Linked DNA regions of Gemmatimonas phototrophica. The protein of the gene in region 2 interacts with the protein of the main gene of each other region in a pairwise test. Links are inferred from orthologs where the notes say so. Each region holds a gene or a part of one and is shown on either strand. Other genes may lie near its edges.

What was found. Proteins that work in one complex are often made in the same cells at the same time.
Region 1: the proteins of uvrB (region 2) and uvrA interact in binary tests that used the Escherichia coli proteins (3 or more experiments, as listed by UniProt). The link is inferred for Gemmatimonas phototrophica from one-to-one orthologs.

Annotation. Positions count from the first base shown.
Region 1 is NZ_CP011454.1:1,198,817-1,204,704, forward strand. What follows is about bases 2,157-5,596. They hold uvrA (excinuclease ABC subunit UvrA), read left to right. Parts: upstream 2,157-2,480; coding sequence 2,481-5,396; downstream 5,397-5,596. Other genes in these bases: GEMMAAP_RS04955 (ABC transporter ATP-binding protein), read right to left, coding at 2,157-2,416; GEMMAAP_RS04965 (PEP-CTERM sorting domain-containing protein), read left to right, coding at 5,507-5,596. Also shown: GEMMAAP_RS04950 (putative ABC transporter permease subunit), read right to left, coding at 1-1,668; more of GEMMAAP_RS04955, read right to left, coding at 1,661-2,156; more of GEMMAAP_RS04965, read left to right, coding at 5,597-5,888. UniProt on the Escherichia coli protein: The UvrABC repair system catalyzes the recognition and processing of DNA lesions. UvrA is an ATPase and a DNA-binding protein. A damage recognition complex composed of 2 UvrA and 2 UvrB subunits scans DNA for abnormalities.
Region 2 is NZ_CP011454.1:2,407,297-2,414,595, reverse strand. Bases 1-2,926 are described here. They hold uvrB (excinuclease ABC subunit UvrB), read left to right. Parts: upstream 1-376; coding sequence 377-2,476; downstream 2,477-2,926. Other genes in these bases: tsaE (tRNA (adenosine(37)-N6)-threonylcarbamoyltransferase complex ATPase subunit type 1 TsaE), read left to right, coding at 2,481-2,926; GEMMAAP_RS10260 (RelA/SpoT family protein), read left to right, coding at 1-285. In the rest of the region: more of tsaE, read left to right, coding at 2,927-2,951; GEMMAAP_RS10245 (HD-GYP domain-containing protein), read left to right, coding at 3,091-4,569; tRNA (adenosine(37)-N6)-threonylcarbamoyltransferase complex dimerization subunit type 1 TsaB, read left to right, coding at 4,615-5,322; rimI (ribosomal protein S18-alanine N-acetyltransferase), read left to right, coding at 5,334-5,843; GEMMAAP_RS10230 (single-stranded DNA-binding protein), read left to right, coding at 5,952-6,461; GEMMAAP_RS10225 (LysM peptidoglycan-binding domain-containing protein), read left to right, coding at 6,671-7,299. UniProt on the Escherichia coli protein: The UvrABC repair system catalyzes the recognition and processing of DNA lesions. A damage recognition complex composed of 2 UvrA and 2 UvrB subunits scans DNA for abnormalities.

The sequences.
Region 1 (5,888 bases), 1.2 Mb from region 2 along the record:
GCAGACGACCACTGCCACCGTGAAGGGCAGCACCATATCCAGCGGGTCCCGCACGCGCCCAAAGTGCTCCGCCACAATCCAACGCGCGGCCGGACGTCCGGCGAGATAGGCGACCGCGCCAATCAATCCGATGGCCGACATCATGAACATGAGGCCTCCGAACGATGTGGGAATCTGCGCGGCATTTTCGCTGTCGAACTGCGGATAGAATGTGCCGTAGCCCAGGGCCAGCCCAGTGAGCGGGAACACGAGGGCGGCGATGGAGACCAGGGAGACGAGATGCACAAAAGGCTGCACCTTGAGCATCACGTTGGTCGCGCCCACGAGCACCAACGCAAGGAGCAACAAGGGAATGGCCCCCACCCAGAATTTTGCCCAGAGCAACTCGCGCACGGGCAGGGGACTGGAGCGCAACAGCCAGAGTGCACGTCCCTCCAGACTCACACTGGGGAAGACAAACCGGGCCGCAATTGACGCCAGCACGAAGCCCGCCAACGCCAGGTTGAGAAAGGGAATAAGGTTCCGCAGCAACACCGTAACGCCATCACCGGTGAGCGGCAGATAGCGCACATTGGCGACGTACACTACGAGCAGCACGGCCAACAGCACCAGTTGCGACCATTGCGTGCTGTCACGCGCAAACACACGCAGTTCCTTGAGGACCAGTTCGCGCCGCAGGGGACCGAGGACCGCGAGTGCGCGATCCAACCATGGACGCTGCGCGCCGGCTGTCCCTCGCTTGGTGGCCCCTTCCTGCGCCATGCTGTACGCTCGGCGCCAGCCACGGGCGTACAGCACGTGGCCCATCGCAATCAGGGCGCCGGCCACGGCCCAGAGGCGCAGCAGCGGTTGCCAGGCGGCCTTGCCACTCAGGTACTTCACGACCGCTTCGCTGACCCATTCACTGGGCAGCCACGGCGACGACGGCGTATCCAGCGCCGCGACGAATTGCATGAAGTTCGCGAAGCCCTCAGGACGCGCCAGCTGTTCCGGACGGGCTGCCCGAAACAGCAGCACGAGGCCGGCAATGGCCATCGCGGCAATCACGCTCAACAGGTCGCGGGTACGACGGGCCGGGAAGATGTTCACCAGCAGCAGCGTGACCCCGGAACCGAGCGCCGCGGGTATGAGCAAAAAGGGGATAAACACGGCGAGCGCGAACAGTGCGAAGTCCACACCGCCCTGATATGCCACACCGTACGCCCCCACCAGCGGGACGAGGAGCAGCGCCACCATCCAGCTGGAGTGCATGGCCGTCTCAGCGAGTCGGGCGCGATACAACGCCCCACTGCCCACGGGGGCCGCGGCCAGCTGGTCCAGGTCGCGGGCCAGGAAAAAATTGGAAAGGGCCGCGATGGTGTTCGACAGCAACAGAATGGAACCGAACGACAGCAGAATCATGGCCAGCAGCTTGGACGCCAGCAGCGCGCCAATGTCTTCGGCGCCACGGAAATAGCGCAGCAAGCGAAGCGCCAGCCCAAAGGCCACGCTCCAGAATCCCAACGCCACCAGACTCACCACGACGATCCGGCGCAGGTCGCCCTGTTTGTGCCGCCGGGTGCGGTTGCGTGCCATTTGCCACTTGGGACGCAGCAGTGACCAGGCGCCGGTCTCCGGCGCCTCCACCGTGCCATGTCCAAGTCCGCTGTTCGACGCCATTTCAGGCATCGAGGACCTCGATCAGCTCGCGGGCCACCCGGTCGCCCGTCAGGCGCAGGAAGATGTCTTCGAGTGCATCGTCAGCGCCGGTGGAGGCGCGCAGGTCGTCCATCGTGCCGCAGGCCACCAGCTCGCCTTTCTGCATGATGCCAATGCGATCGCACATCCCTTCGGCAATTTCGAGCGTGTGCGTGGACATCATGACGGTATGCCCGCGTCGCGTGTATTCGCGAAACAGATCCTTGAGAATCTTGGAGGATTTGGGGTCCAGTCCCACCATGGGTTCGTCCACGACAATCACCGCCGGCCGATGCACGAAGGCGCTGGCGATGATGAGTTTCTGCCGCATGCCGTGGCTGTAGCTCTCCACCAGCTCGTCTCGCCACGGTTCCAGATCGAAGAGAGCCAGCAACTCATGGCCACGGCGGTCCACGTCCGGACCGGCTTCGCCGTAGAGTCCCGCGCTGAAGCGCAGAAACTCGATCCCCGTGAGCTTTTCGTAAATGAACGGTCGGTCCGGAATGAACCCCAGCGCCCGTTTGGCCCTTAGCGGCTCGGCCACCATATCATGACCGGCGATACGAATGCGCCCAGCCGTGGGCTGCAGAATCCCGGCAATCATGCGCATGGTGGTGGTCTTGCCTGCCCCATTGGGGCCAAGGAAGCCGAACAGCTCGCCGGCCGGCACCACCAGGTCGAGGGAGCGTACGGCCGTGAAATCGCCGAAACGCTTGGAGAGCGAAGTGATCTCGATCATATCCCACGGACGACCGACCCCCTGGGGTTGTTTCCGCCCGCCGCTTTCCGCACCTTCCCAGACTATGCCTGAACCGACGAATCCGTCCGGCGTGCCCTCTTCCGACGCCCTCGTGGTGCGCGGCGCGCGCGAGCACAATCTGCGGAACATCAGCGTCACGATTCCGCGCGACAAACTCACGGTGGTCACCGGTCTGTCCGGATCCGGAAAATCGTCGCTCGCCTTTGATACGATTTATGCTGAAGGGCAGCGGCGCTATGTGGAGTCGCTGTCGGCCTACGCCCGACAGTTCCTCGGGCTCATGGAAAAGCCTGATGTCGATGCCATCGAAGGGCTGTCGCCGGCCATTTCCATTGAGCAGAAATCGGCAGGGCATAACCCGCGATCCACCGTGGGAACCGTCACGGAGATTTACGACTACCTCCGTCTGTTGTACGCGCGCACGGGGACGCCGCATTGTCCCAACTGTGGCCGTGCGGTGCAGCGACAGAGTCCCACGCAGATCGCGGAACAGGTGCTGGCCTGGCCCGAGGGGACCCGGCTCGAAATTCGTGCGCCGCTGGTACAGGAGCGAAAGGGGGAGTTTCGCGAGCTGTTTGAAGGGGCACGCAAGCAGGGCTTCGTGCGCGCGGTGGTCGATGGCGAAATGATCGAGCTGGCGAATCCGCCGAAACTCAATCGTCGCGTCAATCACTCCATCTCCGTGGTGGTCGATCGCCTCGTGGTTCGGCACGAAGACCGTGGGCGCATTACCGATTCCGTGGAGACGGCCTTGCGTCTCGCCGAGGGCTTGGCCGAAGTGGTGCGGTACGATGGGGCCGAGCCCACCACGGAGATGTTCTCCGAACGGTACGGCTGCCCCAACTGCGGCATTTCCATGCCGGAGCTTGAGCCGCGTCACTTTTCCTTCAATTCGCCCTTCGGGGCGTGCGAAATGTGCAGTGGTCTCGGGACCACTCGCAGCGTCAGCGAAGAACTCATCCTTGGCGATCCCAGTATCTCCATTCTTGAGGGCGTCGTGCTGCCGTGGGGTGAGCCCGACGGCTACCTGCGCAAGGTCATCCTCCCCGGGCTCGGCAAGCTGCTCGGTTTTGATTTGAACGCCCCGTGGGGCAAGATCCCGGCAGCGGTGCGTCAGCAGCTGTTGTATGGCATGGGCGACACACCGCCGCGTGCCCGCAAGGCGGTCAAGAAGGCGGTGAAGGGGGCCGCTGCGAAAACGGCCGCCAAGACGGCCGCGAAGGCCCCGGAGACATCGTGGGAAGGCATTGTGACCCACGTGCAGCGCCGCTACGACGAGAGCAGTTCCGACGGCGTGCGCCTGGAACTCGACGCGTACATGGTGGCCGCCCCGTGCCCCGCCTGCGGTGGTCGCCGGTTACGGCCGGAATCGCTCGCGGTCACGCTGCACGGCATGAATATCGGCGATGTGGTGGGGCTGAGCGTGGCCGATTCGCTGGCGTTTTTCGAAACCGTACCGGTGCGCAGTCCAGGACACCCGGGGCTCGATGCCGGCATTGCCGGCCCGATTCTCAAGGAAGTTCGTGAACGGTTGCGCTTTCTGGTCGATGTTGGTCTCGACTACCTCACGCTCAATCGCAGTGCCGAATCGCTCTCGGGTGGCGAAGCGCAGCGCATCAGACTGGCCACGCAAATCGGCTCGCGTCTGGTTGGAGTGTTGTACATCCTCGACGAGCCCAGCATTGGCCTGCATCAGCGCGACAACGGCCGCCTGCTCAATACGCTCAAACAACTGCGGGACCTTGGGAACACGGTCATTGTGGTGGAGCATGACGAAGAAACCATCCGCGACGCGGACTACCTCATCGATCTTGGCCCCGGCGCCGGAAAGCACGGGGGCGACGTCATTGCGGCGGGGTCGGTGGAGGATGTCATGAACACCCCAGCCTCAATTACCGGGGCGTACCTGCGTGGCACCCGCTCCATTGAAGTCCCGGTGCAGCGGCGAACGCCTGACCGGGCCCGAACCCTTACGGTGCACGGGGCGCGTGAGCACAACCTGAAGGACGTGACCGCAGAATTCCCTCTCGGGCTGTTTGTGGCGGTCACCGGTGTCTCCGGATCGGGGAAGTCCACCCTGGTTACCGACATCCTGCAGAAATCGCTCTCCCGGCATTTCTTCCGGGCACGCGTACTGCCGGGACTGCACAGCCGCATTACCGGGCTCGAGCACCTCGACAAGATCATCGACATTGATCAGAGCCCCATTGGCCGCACGCCACGCTCCAATCCTGCCACGTACACGGGCGTGTTCACGCCGGTACGCGAACTGTTTGCCGAGCTGCCGGAATCCAAGATTCGTGGCTACGGGCCCGGGCGGTTCTCATTCAACGTGAAAGGCGGTCGTTGTGAGGCCTGCCAGGGCGATGGTCTGGTCAAGATCGAGATGCATTTCCTTCCTGATGTGTTTGTGCCCTGCGATGTGTGCAAGGGGAAGCGCTTCAACCGGGAAACGCTCGAAGTCCGCTTTCGCGGCTTGAGCATTGCCGACGTGCTTGATCTCACGGTGGAAGATGCGTGCGGGGCCTTCGAGAACCAGCCGCGCATTGTGCAGAAGCTTGAAACCCTGCGTGATGTCGGCCTGGGGTACATCCACCTGGGGCAGAGTGCCACCACGCTCTCCGGTGGTGAAGCGCAACGCGTCAAGCTGGCGACGGAACTCGCCAAGCGCGATACCGGGCGCACACTTTACATCCTCGACGAGCCAACCACCGGGCTGCACTTCGAAGACGTCCGAGTGTTGCTGGGGGTACTGCACAAGCTGGTGGATCGCGGAAACACGGTACTGGTCATTGAACACAACCTCGATGTGATCAAGACCGCCGACTGGATTGTGGATCTCGGCCCCGAAGGGGGCACGCGCGGCGGCACCATTGTGGCGCAGGGCACACCGGAAGAGGTCGCCCGGGTGACGGAGAGCCATACCGGTCGCTATCTCGCGCCCATGCTCACCATATAGCGTCACCCACTTGCCGTGGGCACTCGTCCGTGTGCGCGGCACGTGGATTGCACTTAGGGAGAAACGCGCGACTCGCGCCTGCGTCATCACGTTTCTCCATCGGAGCTGCAATGAAACTCGTTGCTCGTCTGTCCACCGCCGTCGTGCTCGCTGGCTTGATCAGCGCCGCACCGGCATCAGCCCAGAACATCGCGTACTCAGGCAGTACGCTCGGGTGTTTCTATACGACGGGCATGTCATGCACCCCCGTCGTGAATGCCATCCTCGGCAACCTGTCATTCAGCGGCAATACCTTCAGTGGTACCACGCAGAGTGGCTTTGGAGCCATCGGCAATCTGGCCTCTTCGGATAACAACCTTGGCGTCTTTTCACTGCCAGGCAACAACGATCCGCGGAACTTCGACACCGAACCCGCCAACTTCATGCTGTATGTGAAGTGGATCACCCCGGGTGGCGCTGTCCCGTCGGAGCTTCCCTATACCGCCATGCTGA
Region 2 (7,299 bases):
CTGGATATCGACTGGCAGGAAATGGCCGGTGAGCGTTTTGTCGTACGGCTCGCGTTGGAGGGCAATGACCGGCGCGGGCTATACGCTGATGTCGCAGCGGCCGTCAGTGCGACCGGTACGGACATCAAGAGCCTCGAGCTCAAGACAACCGATGGCAAAGTGTCAGGCTCAGCCATGGTGGAAGTGGAGAACCTGGCGCATCTCGAACGGATCATGAAGGCGGCTCGGCGCGTGAAGGGCATCGCGGTCGTGAGCCGGCGCGAGAAGATCACCGCCGAGGACTAGCAGTTCGAACGCCCGATGCCGGGCGCAGCGGTTGCGGCCTGTTGCCGGAAAGGGATACCGAAGAAATGCCGATGAGCGCTATATTCCGGCAATGAGCTCATTGTATCGCCTGCATTCGCCATTTTCGCCCGCCGGCGATCAGCCGCGCGCCATTGCGGAACTCAAATCCGGGCTGCATCGCGGCGATCGGATCCAGACGTTGCTCGGCGTCACGGGCTCCGGCAAGACCATGACGATTGCCAACGTCATTGAGGAATGGGGGCGGCCCACGCTCGTGCTGTCGCACAACAAGACGTTGGCGGCGCAGTTGTACGGGGAACTGAAATCGTTCTTTCCGAACAATGCGGTCGAGTACTTCATCTCGTACTACGACTACTATCAGCCCGAAGCCTACGTCCCCTCAAGCGATACATACATCGAGAAGGACGCCAGCATCAACGAAGACATTGATCGGCTGCGCTTGCGGGCAACGTCGTCGCTGATGGAACGAGAAGATGTGGTGATCGTGTCCACGGTATCGGCCATCTATGGCCTGGGTGATCCGGTATCCTATCGCGAGCGCATGGTGTCGTTGGCGCGCGGGCAACAGATCCCGCGCGACGATATTCTGCGCGCTCTGGTCGGCATTCAATATCTGCGTAATGATGTCGCCTTCGATCGCGGCACGTTTCGCGTGCGTGGCGATACCGTGGAGATCTATCCGGCCTACGAGGAACAGGCGGTACGGCTGGAGCTGTGGGGCGACGAAATCGAGCGCATTTCCAAGATCGATCCGGTCACTGGAGATACAATAGCCACGCTGGAGCGCATGGCGATCTATCCGGCGAAGCACTTCATTACCAATCGTCCCACGATTGAGCGGGCGTCAAAGGCCATTCGCGACGAATTGGCGGAGCGCCTGGCCGAGCTGCGGATGGCTGGGAAGTTGCTCGAGGCACAGCGACTGGAGCAGCGCACCAATTTCGATCTGGAGATGTTGGCGGAAATCGGGACCTGTGCTGGCATCGAAAATTATTCGCGGCACATCAGCGGGCGACAGTCGGGCGAACGTCCGGCGTGTTTGCTGGATTATTTCCCGGATGATTTTCTGGTCGTGGTGGACGAATCGCACGTCACGCTGCCGCAGGTGCGTGCGATGTACAATGGCGACCGGGCGCGCAAGCTCACGCTGGTTGACTACGGGTTCCGTTTGCCGAGTGCCTTGGACAATCGACCGCTGGTGTTCGATGAGTTCATGCAACTCGTGCCGCGGCTCATCAATGTGTCCGCCACCCCGGGGGAGCTGGAGTTGCAGCTGTCTGAGGGGGTCGTGGTAGAACAGGTCATCCGTCCTACGGGACTTCTCGATCCGGTGCTCGAGGTCCGACCGGTGAAGGGGCAGGTGGATGATCTGCTGCACGAGATTCACGTGCGCGAGCGGAAGGGTGAACGGGTGCTGGTCACCACGCTGACCAAGCGCATGTCGGAGGATCTCACGGACTACCTGCAGCAGATGGGCGTTCGGGTGCGCTACATGCATTCGGACATCGATGCCATTGAGCGCATGGAGATCGTCCGTGGTCTTCGCCTCGGCGAGTTCGATGTGTTGGTGGGGATCAATCTGTTGCGCGAAGGACTCGATATGCCGGAGGTCTCCCTGGTAGCCATCCTTGATGCCGATCAGGAAGGATTTTTGCGCAGTGATCGCTCGCTCATCCAGACCATTGGGCGCGCGGCGCGCAATTTGCACGGCAGAGCGATTCTCTATGCCGATCGCATTACCGGCTCCATGCAGCGCGCCATGGATGAAACCGATCGTCGGCGTACCATTCAGCATGAGCACAACGTGGCGCACGGCATTGTGCCGACCGGGGTCAGCAAGAGCGTGGACGAAGTGCGATTCATTACGCGCGTGGCCGATGCTCGTGTGGAACGTGAAGGGGAGGCGCCGGCGCCCAAGCGCTTGAAGAGCGAGAGCACCGCGCGTTCCCGCCCCGAACTGGAGCAGTTGGTTGGGGAGTTGGAAGTGGCCATGCGGGAGGCCGCGACGGCATTGGACTTTGAGGCGGCGGCACGATTGCGCGATCAGCTGTTTGAGGTGCGCACCGCGCTGGGGGAGAAGCCGGCGCAAGCGCGTGGCAATACGGCGGCGCCCAAGCGACCGCCAGGCAGTGCGCCCATGCGTCGGGCGGGAGGAAAGCGTGGGCGCTGAGCCGTTGAGTCACGCCCTCGAACATCTGCTGGCCCGTGGGGCGCCGCGCTCTCCCGATCGTGATTCACTTGAAGCGTGGGGGAAGGCGGTTGGGGCGGCGTTGCCGCGCCCCGCGATCATCGCACTCGAGGGAGATCTCGGGGTCGGCAAAACGACGTTGGCGAAGGCGTTGTGCGCTGGTATTGGCGTCCCGAATCTGGCGGCCGTCACCAGCCCAACCTTCTCGCTGGTGCAGCAATATGAGGCGCCGAGAGGGCCGGTCGTTCACGTTGACCTGTATCGTCTCAAGAGCGACGCCGAACTGGATGCGCTTGGCTGGGACGAGCTGATGGCATCCGCGGCCGTGCTGTTGGTGGAGTGGCCGGAGCGAGCGCTTCACACCCTGCCGCACGACGTCATCACCATCACGTTGTCACATGACGCCACCGACCCCATGCGGCGCGTGCTGCGCGTGGTGTCACCCACCCGGCGCTAATCGTCATCGCGCGAGCCGGACCACAGGTGGGTAGTCTGGGGCCGCCTGTTCGTCCCGTTGGTTTGGTAACCTGAGCGTCCGATACTCGTTACTTGAGAGACCCGCGCCACGCGGGACGGGCCTTAGATGACCGGTGATCGTGCCACGACTGACTCCGAAACCTTCTGCGGCGATTGGTGCCGGCCGCGTCGGCACGGTGCGATTGGCCGACGTCATTGCTGCGTTGACGTACGCCCTGGACCTCACTGAAGGGCAGCGACCGGGGCACACGCTGCGCAGCACGTTGCTGGCGATGCGCCTTGGGGAGGCCGCGGGATTAGGGCGCGCCGAGCTGGAGGCGTTGTACTATGCGGCACTCCTGAAGGACTCCGGCTGTTCCAGCAATGCCGCGCGCATGTCGGCCTTGTTTGGCAGTCCCGATCAGGAGCTCAAGCGAAACATGCGTCTGGTGGACTGGCACGATCGCTGGACGCTGGCCATGCGAACGGCGAGGAGCTGCGGGGTAGGGCTCAACCCGGTGCATCGCATTCGCCACTTCCTCATGGTCGCGCAAACACCAACGCTGACCCGGGACATCATTCAGACGCGGTGTGAGCGTGGCGCGCAGATCGCGCAGGTGCTCGGGTTCCCGGCGGCGACCTCGGAAGCCATTCTGTATGTGGATGAACACTGGTGTGGGTTGGGGCATCCTTTCGGCATCGCCGGAGAAGAGATCCCGCTCATGTCCCGCATCATTCTGCTGGCGCAAACCGTGGAAGCATTCTGGAGCGAACAGGGAACGAAGGCCGCCATGGAGATGGCGCGGAAGCGTCGCGGGACGTGGTTTGATCCAACGATGGTGGATCATCTGCTGGCATTCCGTCGCGACGCGGCGTGGTGGTCGCAGCTGGCCGACAGTGAACGACTGGGGGAATCGGTCGTGGCGCTGGAGCCGGGTAGTGCGCCCCTGGTGGCTACCGACGAGCGACTGGACCGCATCGCGTTTGCGTTTGCGGCCGTGATCGACGCCAAGACACCGTTCACGGCGCGGCATTCCACAAACGTGGCACGCTACGCGGTCGGAATTGCTGGTGCGCTTGGCGTGGATGGTGCAGGCTCGCGCGATATGTTGCGTGCGGGACTGTTGCACGACATTGGCAAGCTCGGGGTGTCCAACCGCATCCTCGACAAGCCAGACAAGCTGACCGACGACGAGTTCGCAGAGATTCGCAAACACCCCGCGTGGACGCTGGAGATTCTTGACCACGTGTCGGCATTCCGCCATTTCGCCCCTGATGCGGCACGCCACCACGAGCGATTGGATGGTCGCGGATATCCGTGGCGCGTGGGCGGAGAACAGCTGTCGTTCACGGCCCGCGTCCTTGCAGTGGCCGACGTCTATGAGGCCCTGACGGCCAATCGCCCGTATCGTGATGGCCTGCCCGTTGCCACGGTCGTCGATATCATGGCTCGCGATCGCGGGACCGCGTTTGATCCCCAGGTGTTCGAGGCGGCGGTAGGTCTGGCGGAGACCGGGATTTTTGCCTCCTTGGCGACGGTGACCGAGGATGGATTCGAGCAGCTCCAGGAAGTGATCCCCGTTCAGTCGATAGACTCACGATCCCACCGGGTCGCTTGACGCCGGGGGGTTCGTCGCGGGAGGATGGGGAGGTAGAATCCCTGTGTGCCTTCTCTCTCCTTTACCGCGCCACTGCTCGCCATTGAGGCATCGACCGCCGTCGGGTCGGTTGCACTCTGGCTTGATGGCGGGCTTGCCGGTGTAGAAGTGGTGCCCATGGGCGTTGGCCGTGAGGACCGCCTGTTCCCGGCCATGCAGCATCTGCTGGCGTCCAACGGGCTGAGCCCTCGAGTACTTCAGGGGGTCGTGTGTGGGGAAGGCCCAGGTAGCTTCACGTCGCTGCGCATTGCGGCGTCATTGGCCAAGGGGCTGGCCCATGGAACGGGCTGTGCCTTGTACGCGGTGCCATCGCTCCTCGTGGCAGCAGCCACCGCATCGCCCTCGTTGGCGCCTGGGCGCTATCTGGTGCACGCCGACGCGCTGCGTGGCGAGCGCTATGTGCTCCCCGTCGAGCGGTCCGCGGAAGGCTCGGTATCCCCGTCAGGTCCTTTGGCGCGCATCCCGGCATCACAACTGGAAGCGGCCGGTACGGCGGCTGGGCGGGTGGCGGTGTGTGCCTCTCCCTTTGGGGACGAGCCCTGTATCGTGGAACCGTCCGTTGGGGATCTGGCCGGAGCGCAGGGCCGCTGGCGCGACGAAGCCGTGTCACTCGAGGGATGGGAGCCCATATATGGGCGGCTGGCTGAGGCGCAGGTGAAGTGGGAGGAGTCGCACGGGAAGCCGTTGCCAGACTCGCCAGTCGTGTCGTCGTAACGACCGCGTCCGTGCCATTGGGGCGAGACGGGGCGTCACCGGGGCTGGCCACGGACGGCCTGACGCTTCGGAACATGGCGTCGGCTGATGTGGAAGCGGTGGCTGCCATCGAGGCGGCTTCCTTCAGCGACGCGTGGCCTCCGTCCGCCTTTACCGACCTGTTGCAGCGCGACTACGCGCGCCTGAGGGTTATTGCCGATCCTCACGGGGAGCTGTTGGGCTACTGCATTCTCCTTCGGGCTGCCGATCAGGGAGAAATTGCCAATATCTGTACGGCCCCCGCGGCGCGTGGGCAGGGAATGGGCGGTCGCTTGCTGGATGACGCTCTCACGTGGGCTGATGCGGGAGGGGTGGTCGAGGTGTTTCTCGAGGTGCGTATCTCGAATACGGCCGCCCGCGCCCTGTATACTGCGAGAGGATTCTCAATGGTTGGCCGCCGCCGTGGCTATTATCAGCATCCGACCGAGGATGCCTTGGTGCTCCGCCGCACGCTTCCCGGAGCGACGGAAAGCTCTGCGTAATTACGGGACAATGGGCGAGTTTCCGGTCACGCATTGTCAGACCGGTTCCTGTATTATCCGGTCGTTCGATACCACATCAGCAGTTCATTCGATTTTCGAGGAGGCATCGTGAGCCGCAGCTTGAACAAGGCCATTCTGATTGGCAACGTCGGGAGTGATCCCGAAATCCGCACCGTAGGAACCGGTGGCCGCGTGGCGACGTTCTCGCTGGCCACGGGCCGGCAGTGGACGGACCAGACGGGCAACAAGCAGGAAAAGACCGAGTGGCACCGCTGCGTGGTGTGGAACAGTGCGCGCGGCAGCGGCCTGGCCGACGTGGTGGAGAAGTACGTCAAGAAGGGCGAAAAGATCTACGTGGAAGGGGAGATCGAATATCGTCAGTGGCAGGACAAAGAGGGGCAGACGCGCTACACCACCGAAATCAAGGTTAAGGAGTTGATGCTCCTGGGCGGGGGCGGTGGGCGTTCCGGCGGCATGGGCGACGACATGGACTCTGCGCCTCGTCGGGCTCCGGCACCGTCGGCGCCCCGCAAGGCGGCCGCTCCAGCGGCAGGCGGCGATGATTTCAATGACTTCCCCGGTGCGCTCGCCGACGAAGACGACGATTTGCCGTTCTGATCTGCAGAAGCAGGTCCCATAACGCCCGGGGATCCGGCGTTATGGAAGTGCCACCAATGAAATGATCCAGGCCAGCGGCGGTGGGATTGGCTCGTTACCCCGTGACGCCGAAGGCGTCTGCGATATGGGGACTTGCATGCGGTGTTGTGCGGGTACCCGCGTCCTGAAATACCGGACGCACAAGACCATCCCTTTGTCGAGGTTTGCCGATGCGCGCTGCCAACCGGGCGCACGCCTCCACCGCCAATCCGCACGGTCAGGCGACCGCCATGCTGGGCCGCCTGGTTGTTGCCGTTCTTGCTACCCTCGCCCTGTTGCTGGTGTGGCGTCCCACGCTGCTCCATGCGCAGGACGCGAAGCCCGCCGCGCAGGAGGCGGCTGCCAAGTCGCACGTGGTGAAGGCCGGCGAGACGCTCTGGAGCCTCGCCGCCCGTTACTACGGTGACGGACACCAGTGGCAGTCCCTGGCACGACGCAACGGTATCCCCATCACGGATGAGCCGCCCCTACGGGTTGGCATGCGGCTTACCGTACCAGCCCGCCCCACCGTTCGTGGAGCGAAGGCTGCCGAGGTCGCTGCCGCCCCAGCGGACAGTACTGTCCCCAAGGCGGCGCTGACAAAGGCTGGGGAAGGCACCCTGCCCAAGCCTGATGAGATCTCCTCCCGGGCACCGGCCGGTTCCTTGGCCGGCCAGACGGCGGGCAAAGGCAACGCAGGCGCGGGGGCGAAGGCCCGTGTGACCGCGCCCGTAACGCCCGCAGCACCGACGGCACCAGCCGCCTCCGAGACCGAAAAGGCAAACTTGACGCCGACGGTTGGGACCATGATGGGCGAACG